Regions from separate parts of the Clostridium sp. genome, predicted to be linked through region 2. Evidence: riboswitches for the same ligand, from Rfam matches in the RefSeq annotation. Region 2 holds a riboswitch; each other region holds the start of a gene.
The links. Region 2 has a riboswitch for S-adenosylmethionine ahead of cysC (adenylyl-sulfate kinase). Riboswitches for the same ligand answer to the same signal wherever they lie in the genome.
Positions count from the first base shown of each region.

Region 1: linked by a shared signal. The riboswitch ahead of LKE46_RS01420 (MetQ/NlpA family ABC transporter substrate-binding protein) and the one ahead of cysC (adenylyl-sulfate kinase) in region 2 are both predicted to bind S-adenosylmethionine.
Region 3: linked by a shared signal. The riboswitch ahead of metF (methylenetetrahydrofolate reductase [NAD(P)H]) and the one ahead of cysC (adenylyl-sulfate kinase) in region 2 are both predicted to bind S-adenosylmethionine.
Region 4: linked by a shared signal. The riboswitch ahead of metK (methionine adenosyltransferase) and the one ahead of cysC (adenylyl-sulfate kinase) in region 2 are both predicted to bind S-adenosylmethionine.

Region 1 covers NZ_JAKVOI010000001.1:263,889-267,020, reverse strand. The annotation lists gene LKE46_RS01425 (PLP-dependent aminotransferase family protein) at 1-281, opposite strand, end outside; gene LKE46_RS01420 (MetQ/NlpA family ABC transporter substrate-binding protein) at 399-1,232, opposite strand; SAM riboswitch class I at 1,308-1,407, opposite strand; gene LKE46_RS01415 (D-alanine--D-alanine ligase) at 1,551-2,495, opposite strand; gene LKE46_RS01410 (glycoside hydrolase family 130 protein) at 2,575-3,132, opposite strand, start outside.
Region 2 covers NZ_JAKVOI010000001.1:541,683-544,814, forward strand. The annotation lists gene carB (carbamoyl-phosphate synthase (glutamine-hydrolyzing) large subunit) at 1-1,089, shown strand, start outside; SAM riboswitch class I at 1,191-1,300, shown strand; gene cysC (adenylyl-sulfate kinase) at 1,426-2,019, shown strand; gene LKE46_RS02920 (adenylyl-sulfate reductase subunit alpha) at 2,030-3,132, shown strand, end outside.
Region 3 covers NZ_JAKVOI010000001.1:2,451,312-2,454,443, reverse strand. The annotation lists gene metA (homoserine O-acetyltransferase MetA) at 1-658, opposite strand, end outside; SAM riboswitch class I at 744-851, opposite strand; SAM riboswitch class I at 991-1,100, shown strand; gene metF (methylenetetrahydrofolate reductase [NAD(P)H]) at 1,193-2,050, shown strand; gene LKE46_RS12010 (homocysteine S-methyltransferase family protein) at 2,068-3,132, shown strand, end outside.
Region 4 covers NZ_JAKVOI010000001.1:2,768,316-2,771,447, forward strand. The annotation lists gene recD2 (SF1B family DNA helicase RecD2) at 1-312, opposite strand, end outside; gene metK (methionine adenosyltransferase) at 396-1,571, opposite strand; SAM riboswitch class I at 1,644-1,743, opposite strand; tRNA gene LKE46_RS13565 (tRNA-Tyr) at 1,788-1,872, opposite strand; tRNA gene LKE46_RS13570 (tRNA-Thr) at 1,880-1,955, opposite strand; tRNA gene LKE46_RS13575 (tRNA-Val) at 1,974-2,049, opposite strand; tRNA gene LKE46_RS13580 (tRNA-Tyr) at 2,055-2,139, opposite strand; tRNA gene LKE46_RS13585 (tRNA-Thr) at 2,147-2,222, opposite strand; gene yyaC (spore protease YyaC) at 2,505-3,050, shown strand; gene LKE46_RS13595 (rod shape-determining protein) at 3,052-3,132, opposite strand, start outside.

The DNA of each region.
Region 1 (3,132 bases), 280 kb from region 2:
CGTTTTTCCCAGTCCACATTCCATCTGCCCTGAAAATTTACTTTTACATCGGCTACAAAGGCTCCCCTGCCCTTTTTCATGTATATTAGTCCTTCATCCTTCAGAAAATCATAGGCGCAAATAACTGTATTCCTGCTGACCTTCAGCCTTGAGGACATTTCCCTTGTGGATGGGAGTTTTTCGCCTGAAGCCACCATCCCTCTAAGTATCATATTCTTTATATAATTCTTTATCTGTATGTAAACAGGACTTTTATCATCAATTTCCATATCAAAAAACATAACCGTGAATTCACCTCTATATATATTTTTACATAAATCCACATATAAATAAAGATGATGTACTGCTTTTTTTACAATACATCACCTCTACTGTGAAAATTTCAATTTGTCTGCATACTAAAATGCAGGAATTATGCTTCCCTTGTAATTATCCTCTATGAATTTCTTGATTTCAGGTGAATTTACAGCCTTCACAAGAGCCTTTACATAAGGCTTATCCTTGTCTTCCTTCTTTACTGCAATTATATTTGCATAAGGTGATTCCTTTGATTCTATGGCAAGTGCATCCTTTGTAGGATTTAAGTTTGCCTCAAGTGCATAATTTGTATTTATAACTGCGGCATCTACATCTCCCAGTACTCTAGGAAGCTGTGGAGCATCCAGTTCCTGAACCTTCAGGTTCTTCTTATTTTCCATTATATCAAGCTTGGAAATAAGCTCTCCATCCTTTACTTTTACAAGTCCTTCCTTTGCCAGCAGTTTAAGTGCCCTGGAACCATTTGTAGCATCATTCGGTATTGCAACTTCAGCCCCATCCTTTAGATCCTTTAAATTCTTTATCTTGTTGGAATATATCCCCATCGGTTCGATATGAACTTTTGCAACGGGAACCAAATCCGTACCATTTTTTTTGTTGTAGTCTTCAAGATATGGTATATGCTGAAAGAAGTTTGCATCCAGTTCTCCAGATGCCAGAGCCTTGTTTGGCGTTACATAGTCTGTGAACTCTTTTATTTTCAGCTCATATCCTTCTTTCTGGAGTATAGGCTTTACCTTCTCAAGTATTTCCTCATGGGGCTTTGGTGTAGCACCTATTGTTATCTCCTTCTTTTCACTTTTTGACGTATCACTTCCGGTATTTCCTGCACTGCTGCTTCCGCATCCTGATAATGCTGTCAAAACAAATACAGAAGAAAATATAATTGCCAGTGTCTTTTTGATGTTTTTCATAAAAGTTCCCCCTCAAATTAGTTTAATCAAAATAAAAACCCGAGAAAATCCCCCGGGTTTGAAACCTTAATGATTTTCTCATCTTTCAGCTTTCGCTGCAGGAGTTAGCACCAATGTATACAATACTGGTTGCCGGGTTTCACAGGGCCAATCCCTCCACCTCTCTTGATAAGTTTATCTTGATTCATTTTTTCATGTAAGTGATTATATCATCACAATTTTTCGTTGTCAATGCTCTTCTCAACAGTTTACATATCAAGCAGAAAATGCCCTGTATAAATGTTAATTAATCATCTATACAGGGCTGCATTTGTCTGTTTAGTATTCAGCTGGCGCACATATTTTTTCATTATCCATCTTACCGTGATTTTCTTCCATGGAGTATTCAACTATTTTGTCCAAGAGCTGGCTGTAAGACATATTTACAGCTTTCGCACTTTTCGGGAACAGACTGTTCTTTGTCATACCCGAAAGTGTATTGAGTTCAAGTACATAAGGTATATTGTCCTTTACAATCAGATCAACTCTTACGTATACCCTGCACTTCAACACATCCCAGCATTTGCGGGATATCTCCTCGATTTCACCTTGGAGTTTCTCCTCAAGCTGGACAATTATTTCATCCGAAGCACCTTCAGTGTATTTTGCCTCATAGTCAAAGAATTCCGTCTTTGGTTTTATTTGAATCAACGGCAGCGTGTTTCCATTTAAAATGCAGCAGGTAATTTCGTCGCCTTTTATATATTCCTCAATCATGACCTCTTCATCATATTCCAAGCCGAGATTTACTGCATCTTCCATATTCTCTTTATTTTTGACTATATTTGTCGCCACACTTGATCCACCTGAATTTGGCTTCACAACCAGTGGATACCCAATCTCATCCAAATAATCATAATCTATTTCATCTGTGGATTTGACACACATCCACCTTGCAGTTTTAATTCCTGCACTCTTCAGCACCTTCTTTGTCATATCCTTGTCCATACAGATGGAACTTGTAAGAGGTCCACATCCGGAATAAGGTATATCCAGAGTTTCCAGAACGGATTGAACCGTTCCATCCTCTCCGAATTTCCCGTGAAGTGCTATAAATGCAAAGTCTATACCTGCTGTTTTATCTATAATATCTCTTTCTTTGTCTATAACAATTGGAACTACTTCATACTTTGTTTTATCAAAACAACTCATTATCTCTCTTCCAGAATTCAGTGATACTTCTCTCTCCGAGGATATTCCCCCCATGATAACTCCTATTTTCATATCAATTCCTCCGCTAAATACTGTTATACTATCCTTTATCTTTTATTTTACACATCGCCGGATATAAGAAAAGAGCCACTCAATAAATATTTTTACCATGTTGTGGTTCACCGGCCACTCCAATAGAATTCAGAATATCACCCGTATCCGCAGTAACCAGCCCGATGGAACTGTCTGCTATACCATAGTATATATACAGCTTATCCCTAATTTCAACAGCACCACAGGGGAAAACCACATCTGAAAAGAAGCCCTCTGTCTCATAGTCCTCACAGGGATATAAAACAGGTTCCTCACTTCGCCCGATAACTTTTGAAGGATCATCCAGATCCAGCAGAAGAGCCCCCATTGAGTAGCATTCATGTTCATCTACACCGTGGTACAGCTCCAGCCATCCGGCATCTGTCCTTATGGGAGGCATACCTGCCCCTATTTTCCGTGAATCCCAGCAATTTTCCCTTGTACATGCCAGCAGCCTGTGATTACCCCAATTTATCAGATTGTCGGATTCAGATATCCAGATCATAGGTTTGCCGGTACTTCTGGATACCGGTCTGTTCAGTGCAAAGTACTTCCCCCCTATTTTTTCCGGAAAGATTACCGCGTCCTTGTTCTCCGTATTAAATATATTACCCAG
Region 2 (3,132 bases):
GGATATCCTGTTATTGTAAGGCCATCTTATGTAATAGGCGGCAGGGCAATGAAAGTTGTATATAATGATGAAGAACTTTCAAGATATCTAAAAGAAGCGGTAAATCTGTCAAAAGAATATCCTGTACTTGTGGATAAATATATAGTTGGAAGGGAAATTGAAGTAGATGCCATATCTGACGGGAAGGATCTCATAATTCCAGGCATAATGGAACATATAGAGAAGACAGGTGTTCATTCAGGAGATAGTATAGCTGTCTATCCTGCCTTGGATCTGCAGGAAGAAGTACTTGAAAAGATAGAAGAGTATACTGTTAAAATATCAAAAGAGCTAAATGTCAGGGGACTTTTAAATGTTCAGTATGCTTTTGACGGGAAAAAGGTATATGTAATAGAGGTAAATCCAAGGGCCTCAAGAACAGTGCCTATTTTAAGCAAGGTAACTGATATACCGATGGTTAAAATAGCCGTGAATATAATGCTTGGAAAGAAAATAAAGGATTTTGGATACAGACAGGATGCCTACAGGAACAGCAAGATGTTTGCAGTAAAAATGCCCGTGTTTTCAAACAAGAAACTTCCCGATGTTGATGCAGTGCTTGGGCCGGAAATGAAATCCACAGGTGAAGTGCTCGGAGTTGATTTTGACAGGAATATTGCAGTATATAAGGCATTCAGGGCATCAGGAGTAAATATATGTGTAAAAGGCAATATTTATATAGCGGTAAATGACAGGGACAAAGAAGAGGCAGTTCCTATAGTTGAAAAGTATAAATCACTTGGATTCAATATTTTTGCTTCTCCGGGAACAAGTAAATTTTTAATTGACAGCGGTATAGTGTGCAAAGAGTTGAGAATACAGGAGGCTGTAAATGAAGTAAAGGAAAAAAAGCTTGATATAGTCATAAATACTCCTAACGTGGGATATAAAAGTGGAACACCGGGCTTTGAACTTAGACATACTGCACTTGCACATGACAGGGTTTTGTTTACATGTTTGGATACGGCAGAGGCATATGTTTCATGTATTGAAATAGAAAAAGGCAGTGGAAAAGTGGAATATAGGTCCATGGAGGAGTATTTAAGATAAAGCATTAAATATTAGACTGATTCGCTGCTTCTTGACAAAATACAACTAAGAAAGTATAATAAAGTCCAATAACAGAGTGAGATTGAGGAAAACCGAATATGTTCTTATCAAGAGAGGTGGAGGGACTGGCCCAATGAAACCCGACAACCGGCGTTCTCATGTGAATGCATCGGTGTTAATTCCTACGGAATAATTTTCTGAGAGATAAGAAAAGTGGCAGGATGTTAATATGACCATTTTTCTTACAAAAGAAAAATGGTCATGATTTTTATGCTTAAAATTAGTATTATGTAATTCTATCTTGCTAAAGTACAATAAATTGGTGGAGGGATTTTATTGGATAAAAAGTCAACTAATGTAGTCTGGCATAAAACTTTTGTAAATAGAGAGCTTAGAGAGAAACTTCTAAATCAAAAGGGAGTGCTGATATGGTTTACAGGATTTTCAGGTTCGGGAAAATCAACTATAGCTTCTCAATTGGAGGCTGAATTATATAATATGGGTAAGCTTACCTATATGCTGGATGGGGATAATATAAGGTATGGATTGAACTCCAATCTTGGATTCACCAAGGAAGACAGATCCGAAAACATAAGAAGAATATCCGAGGTATGCAAGTTGTTTGTAGATGCTGGAATCATAACAATTGCAACATTTGTATCACCGTTTAAATGTGACAGGGACAGGGTTAGAAATACACTTGGCAAGGATTTTATAGAAGTGTATGTAGATTGTCCGATTGAAGTTTGCGAGGGAAGGGATCCAAAAGGAATATATAAAAAAGCCAGAAATGGAGAAATAAAAAATTTTACAGGTATAGATTCACCTTATGAAGTGCCGGAAAATCCTGAAATTATTTTATCTACCGGTGAGATAAGCGTAGATCAATGTGTCGACAAAATATTAGGTTATTTGTTTGATAAAAGATAGGAGTGGTTGGATGAGACTTGTACCTGAAAAACTGGCGGCTGATATTTTAATAATTGGAGGTGGTACTGCGGGATGCTTTGCAGCACTTAGGGCGGCAAAAATGTCTCCAGGAACAAGCGTGTTGATTGCGGAAAAGGCAAATATAAAAAGAAGCGGATGTCTTGCAGCAGGAATTAATGCCCTTAATGCATATATAAATGACGGTGAAACACCGGAGAGTTTTGTAGAATATGTAAAAAGAGAATTCAATGATGTTATAAGAGAGGATCTAGTATACACTATAGCAAAAAAACTCAATGATGTTACTTGGGAGATTGAGAAAATGGGACTGCCCATCCTTAAGGACTCAAAGGGGAAGTATGTAAAGAGAGGCAAAAGAAGTGTAAAGATAAATGGAGAGAATATAAAACCTATACTTGCATCCGCAGTTCAATGCCAGAGAAATATAGAAGTATTGAATGGGGTAAATGTAATAGATTATATAAAGAAAGAGGGCAGAATTATAGGAGCCTATGCATTTTCCATATTTGAAGAAAAATTTTATACGATTTATGCAAAAGCTGTCATTTGCGCAGCAGGTGGGGCATCAGGCCTGTATAAGCCTAATAATCCAGGCTTTTCCAAGCACAAGATGTGGTATTCTCCCTTCAATACAGGTTCAGGCTATGCTATGGGAATAAGAGCAGGTGCTGAGATGACCAGTTTTGAAATGAGATTCATTGCTCTAAGATGTAAGGACACTATAGCACCTACAGGAACTATCGCTCAGGGAGTAGGAGCAGTTCAGGTAAATGCCAGGGGTGTGGAGTATGTTGAAAATTATGGCAGGCCAACAACTATAAACAGGCTTTATGCTACGGTGATGGAAAATAAAAAAGGAAATGGTCCATGTTTTTTAATGACCAAAGATATTACCAAAATGGAAGAAAGTAATTTGATCAAGGCTTATTTAAATATGGCACCGTCCCAGGCACTTAGATGGATAGACAGCAGCAAAATGCCATCTGAAGAAAATGTTGAGATTGAAGGAACTGAGCCTTATATCGTAGGTGGACATGCTGCTAGTGGATACTGGGTGGATACAAAGAGAGCATCTACCTTGAAAGGACTTTA
Region 3 (3,132 bases), 1.9 Mb from region 2:
AGATTCCTGCTTCTTCTGATTCTGAGAGTATTTCAAGTTCAGGAACACTTTGAATATCCTCTCTTTTTATAGTTGTATGCCTCGAATGAGGGGCATAAAACAGATCATCAAAACCCCTTAATAGTTTTACATTCTTCCTGGTGATGGTATGTGGAAACACTCCAAACAACTTTTTGTCCAATGGATATTTTGGAATACCAAAATGATAGTAAAGACCGGCCTGAGCCCCCCAGCATATGTGGAAGGTTGAATAGACGTTTTTCAGGGACCAGTCCATTATTTCAGTGAGTTCATCCCAGTAATCTACATCTTCAAATTCCAACTTTTCTACAGGTGCTCCCGTTATTATCATCCCGTCAAATTTTCTGTGACGTATTTCGTCAAATGTCTCGTAATACTTGAAAAGATATTCTTCGGAAGTATTTTTTGACTTATGGGATTTTGGGTATACAAGGGTTATGTCCACTTGAAGCGGGGAATTGCCAAGAAGTCTGAGCAGTTGTGTTTCAGTGACAGTCTTGACGGGCATCAGATTCAATATTACTATATTGAGAGGACGTATATCCTGCTTGACTGCACGTTTTTCGTTCATTACAAATATATTTTCAGCTTTCAATATCTTGCAAGCTGGAAGACCATTAGGTATATTTATTGGCATAGAACTCATCCTTTACAAATATTGATTATGGACTAAAAAGGCCATTTTTCTACTAAGAAAAATGGCCTGTAATATCGAACTATTTTTCTTATCTTTCAGAAAAAATCTGTAGGAATTAACACCATGCATTCAAATGAAAAATGCTGGTTGTCGGGCATCATTGGGCCTATCCCTTAGCCACTCTCGATAAGATTTTTAATTGGTTTAATGAATATGATATACTAAAAACTTAATTCTGTCAAGAAGATCAAAAATTAGAATTTTTGTATTGACAAGCATGCTGAAAAGTATTAGCATTAAATAAAATGTACTTTAACAATAATATACTGAGGTTCTTATCAAGAGTGGTGGAGGGACTGGCCCTGAGAAACCCGACAACCAGCATGTGCGTCATGCAAGGTGTTAATTCCTACAGAATCATGAAAATTCTGGAAGATAAGAAAAGAATGCTGTAATGTATCGATACAAACTTAGGCTGCTTTTCTTAATAAAAAGCGGCCTTTTTTGAACTAAATTTTTATGAGGAGAGAATTTATGAGCATAATAGATATATTCAATGACAAGGAATTTATACTTTCCTTTGAAGTTATACCATTTAAGAATAAAAGTAATTTCCCGAGCTTTGAAAACAGGATCAATAATTTGAGCAAAATGAATCCGGATTTTATAAGTGTAACTTATGGAGCTGCAGGAAGAAGTAAAAATGGATCCATGGAGACTGCACTTTATATAAAGAACAAATACAATATAGAGGTGCTGTCACATCTCACCTGCATAAATTCTACAGAGGAAGAAATAGAGAAATACATATCGGAGCTTGCTGATGGCGGAATAAATAATATACTTGCACTCAGAGGAGATATTGTCAGGAATTCCAATTCACAAATAAATAATAAATACAGATATGCAAAGGAACTTGTAAAATATATTTCAAGAAAGAGAGATATGTGTATTGCAGTTGCAGCATATCCCGAAGGACATGCGGAATCAAGTAATCTGGATGAAGATATTTTTCATCTGAAGGAGAAGGTGGACTGCGGGGCGGATTTTCTTATCACCCAGTTTTTCTTCAGCAATGACTATTTCTACACGTTCAGGGAAAAACTGGGCAAGATTGGGCTGGATATACCTCTGCTGGCAGGTATAATGCCGGTTGTTAAGGCAAGACAGGTTAAGAGCATGAGTCTGCTTGGCGGCGCAAGTTTGCCTAAAGAACTTTTGGCCATAATAGATAAATATGGGGAAAATGAAGAAGACTTCTTTAAAGCGGGAGTAGAATACAGCTTGAATCAAACACGCGATTTGGTGAAAAATGGAATAAAGGGTATTCACTTGTATACCATGAATGACTTGACTGCTGTGAACTACATAGTAGATAATTTGTATAATTGATAAAAAGGGGTGGCTATATGGATTTTAACGATTTGTTTAAAAGATTCGAGGATAAATTTATATTTTTTGACGGTGCTATGGGGACAATGCTTCAGAAAAGTGGACTTAAAGCCGGCGATCTTCCTGAAATATTGAACATAACAAATGGAAATACAATCAAGAAAATACATGAAGTCTACCTTGATTCTGGTGCAGATATTATAATAACAAATACTTTTGGGGCAAATGAATTGAAATACAGTGATTCTGAATATTCTTCAGATGAAGTGATAGAGGCCGGGGTTAGAGTTGCAAAAGCTGCTGTCAGGGGAAGAAAGGATAAATTCGTGGCACTTGACATGGGCCCTATAGGCCAGGTCATGGAGCCTACTGGGAACCTCACTTTTGAAACTGCCTATAAACTTTTTAAAAAACAGGTAGTCATAGGTGAAAGGGAAGGAGCCGATATAATACTGATTGAGACAATGATGGATATATATGAGACCAAGGCTGCCATACTTGCAGCAAAGGAAAACAGTTCCCTTCCGGTTTTTTGCACTATGACTTTTCAGGAAAACGCCAGAACTCTGATGGGGACAGATCCCAGAACCATGGTTTTTGTTCTGGAAGGTCTTGGGGTTGATGCACTTGGAGTCAATTGTTCGCTTGGACCAAAGGATCTTCAGCCCATAGTGGATGAAATTTTAAGGTACTCGTCTACTCCTGTCATGGTTCAGCCAAATGCCGGTCTGCCAAAATATGATGGGAAAGAAACCTATTATGATGTAAAAGCAGCTGAGTTTTCAGAACAAATGAAGATCATGGCAGAAAAAGGAGTAAGAATACTAGGAGGATGCTGCGGCACGGACCCTGAATTCATCAAGGCCACTATAGAACTGGTAAGCGGACTCAAGCCTTTATGTCCGGAGAAAAAAGAATTTACTGCAGTGACTTCAGGCAATCAAACTGTAATAATAGGTGGTAGAACAAGAATAATAGGTGAAAGAATAAATCCTACTGGAAAAGCCGCATATAAACAGGAACTTAGGGAGAAGAAGATAGGATATATCCAGAGAGAGGCCCTGTATCAGAAAGAAGAAGGC
Region 4 (3,132 bases), 2.2 Mb from region 2:
TCCAAATTTATCGACTATCTTTTTTGCAGTAACAGGTCCTATACCAGATATAGCTCCAGATGACAGATATCTTTCAATACCAACTTTAGTATCTGGTATTATTTCTTCGGAATATTTGATTTTAAACTGCTGTCCAAAATGCGGATGGGTTACCCATTCTCCCATAAATTTCAAATTCTGTCCTTCCATAATAAAAGGTACATTCCCGACTATAGTCACAACACCGCTTTTGTTTTTTAATTTGGCAACCACATATCCATTATCTTCATTCTGGAATACTATATCATCTATAATACCTTGTATTTCCTGCATAAAATCTCCCTACTTTTAAAAATTATATCAATAAGTCAATTATAACACATTAGGCACGCATCATTTTAGATGCGTGCCCACTGTTATAAATATTTTTTTATTTCATCCACCTTATTCAACTTTTCCCACGGCACATCTATATCTGTCCTTCCAAAATGCCCATATGCCGCTACTTGTCTATATATAGGTCTTCTCAAATTCAAATTTCTTATTATTGCTCCTGGTCTTAGATCAAATACTTTATTTACTATATCAACTATGTCGTCTTCTGAAATCTTTCCGGTACCAAAGGTATCTACTTCTATGGATACCGGTTTAGCAACACCTATAGCATAGGCCAGCTGTATTTCCAGTTTGTCGGCCAGCCCTGATGCTACAAGGTTTTTTGCAACCCACCTTGCTGCATAAGCAGCTGATCTGTCAACCTTGGTTGGATCTTTTCCGGAAAATGCACCTCCGCCGTGTCTTCCATAACCACCATAAGTATCAACTATTATTTTTCTTCCTGTAAGTCCTGAATCACCCTGTGGACCCCCGACTACAAATCTACCTGTAGGATTTATAAAATACCTTGTATTATCATCTAAAAATTTGGATGGTATTGTTGGTTTTATAACATTTTCTATTATATCCCTGCTTATCTGTTCCTGACTTACATGTGGATCATGCTGTGATGATACAACTACAGTATCTATCCTTACCGGTTTGTCATTTTCATATTCCACCGTAACTTGTGTTTTTCCATCCGGTCTTAAATAAGAAAGGGTCCCATCTTTTCTAACGGCTGTCAGCCTTTTTGCAAGTTTGTGTGCCATACTTATTGGAAGCGGCATATATTCCGGAGTTTCATTTGTAGCAAAGCCAAACATCATTCCTTGATCTCCCGCACCTATAGCATCTTCCTTGTCCATTGTACCGGATTTAGCTTCAAAAGCCTCATTTACTCCCATAGCTATATCTGATGACTGCTCATCTATTGAGGATATTACTGAACAAGTATCGCAGTCAAAGCCGTACTTTGCCCTTGTATAGCCTATTTCCTTCACAGTTTTTCTAACTATTTTAGGAATGTCTACATAACATTTAGTTGATATTTCACCCATAACTAAAACCATTCCTGTTGTAGTTATAGTTTCACAAGCTACCCTTCCTTCAGGATCCTGTGCCATTATTGCATCAAGTATAGCATCTGAAATTTGATCACACATTTTATCTGGATGCCCTTCTGTAACCGACTCAGAAGTAAACAACTTTTTCATCTTTTTCCCCTCCATCTACATAAAAATAAAAAACCTCTTTTATAAAAAAGAGGTTAATAAGCATTATCAACTCTCTTATCTCGCAGGAATAACTGCAGGAATTGGCACCTTAGCATATTTACTGGTTGCCGGGTTTCACAGGGCCCTTTCCCTCCACCTCTCTTGATAAGAGTTTTAAATTATAAAATAAAAAACACTTTCTATAGTGTTTTTTTATGGTGGAGGAAGATGGATTCGAACCATCGAAGTCAATGACAACAGATTTACAGTCTGCCCCCTTTAGCCACTCGGGAATTCCTCCATTTTTATGGTGCTGGCAGTAGGCATCGAACCCACGACCTACTGATTACAAGTCAGTTGCTCTACCATCTGAGCTATGCCAGCCTATTCAATATTTTAATATGGTGGGCACAACAGGGCTCGAACCTGTGACCCTCTGCTTGTAAGGCAGATGCTCTCCCAGCTGAGCTATGCGCCCTAAATTGGTGGAGGAAGATGGATTCGAACCATCGAAGTCAATGACAACAGATTTACAGTCTGCCCCCTTTAGCCACTCGGGAATTCCTCCATTTTTATGGTGCTGGCAATAGGCATCGAACCCACGACCTACTGATTACAAGTCAGTTGCTCTACCATCTGAGCTATGCCAGCTTACTATGTAACTTGTCATCAGTTAACACACGCATTGACCTATGTTAGTATATCGTTTAGGCACTCCTTTTTCAAATTTCATTTTTGGTGTATTCCCGCATTTAAATTGATTTAACTCAACATTCCTTTATGTTTCTCAATAAATCACATTTTCACAATTTATATTTGCCACATTGTCTATTCTAATTTTTTATGCTGCCTCATATAAATTATATATGATGTTTTAAACGGCTACATATTCACATTTTATGCAACAAAACACAATTTGAAGAGGTGAAAATTTTGAATAAAGTAAAGGTTAACTATAAAACTCCTATGGCATATTATAAATTAGCAAGTTCTCTACGAAATTATATTGATAGAAACACAATCATAGTTTGTATTGGTACTGACAGATATATAGGTGACTGCCTCGGACCTCTGGTAGGCACATTGCTCAAATATAAACATTTCCCTCTTCCTGTATATGGTACAATACAGGAACCAATACATGCCCTAAATATTGACATGAAACTAAAGCATATTACATCTCAACATAAGGAATGCAACATAATAGGCATAGACGCTTGCCTCGGAGATATCAATAATATAGGCGAAATACAAGTAAGAGATTTTCCAATTCATCCAGGAAAAGGAGTAGGAAAATCCCTGCCAAATGTAGGAGAAACTTCAGTAATTGGCATAGTGGATTCAAATACAGGTAAAAATATCTTCAGCAGTTCAAATAATATAAGATTAAATTTAATTCTCTCTATGTCAGAAGTGATACTTAACTCCCTAATTCATGCATATTATCTGTATCTCAATGACAATATTGAAAATATATAACTTAATCAACCAGAGTTATATCATCTCCGCTAAAAGTAAGCTCCATCTTATCCAGATATGTGAGAACCTTGCCAGTTCCAAG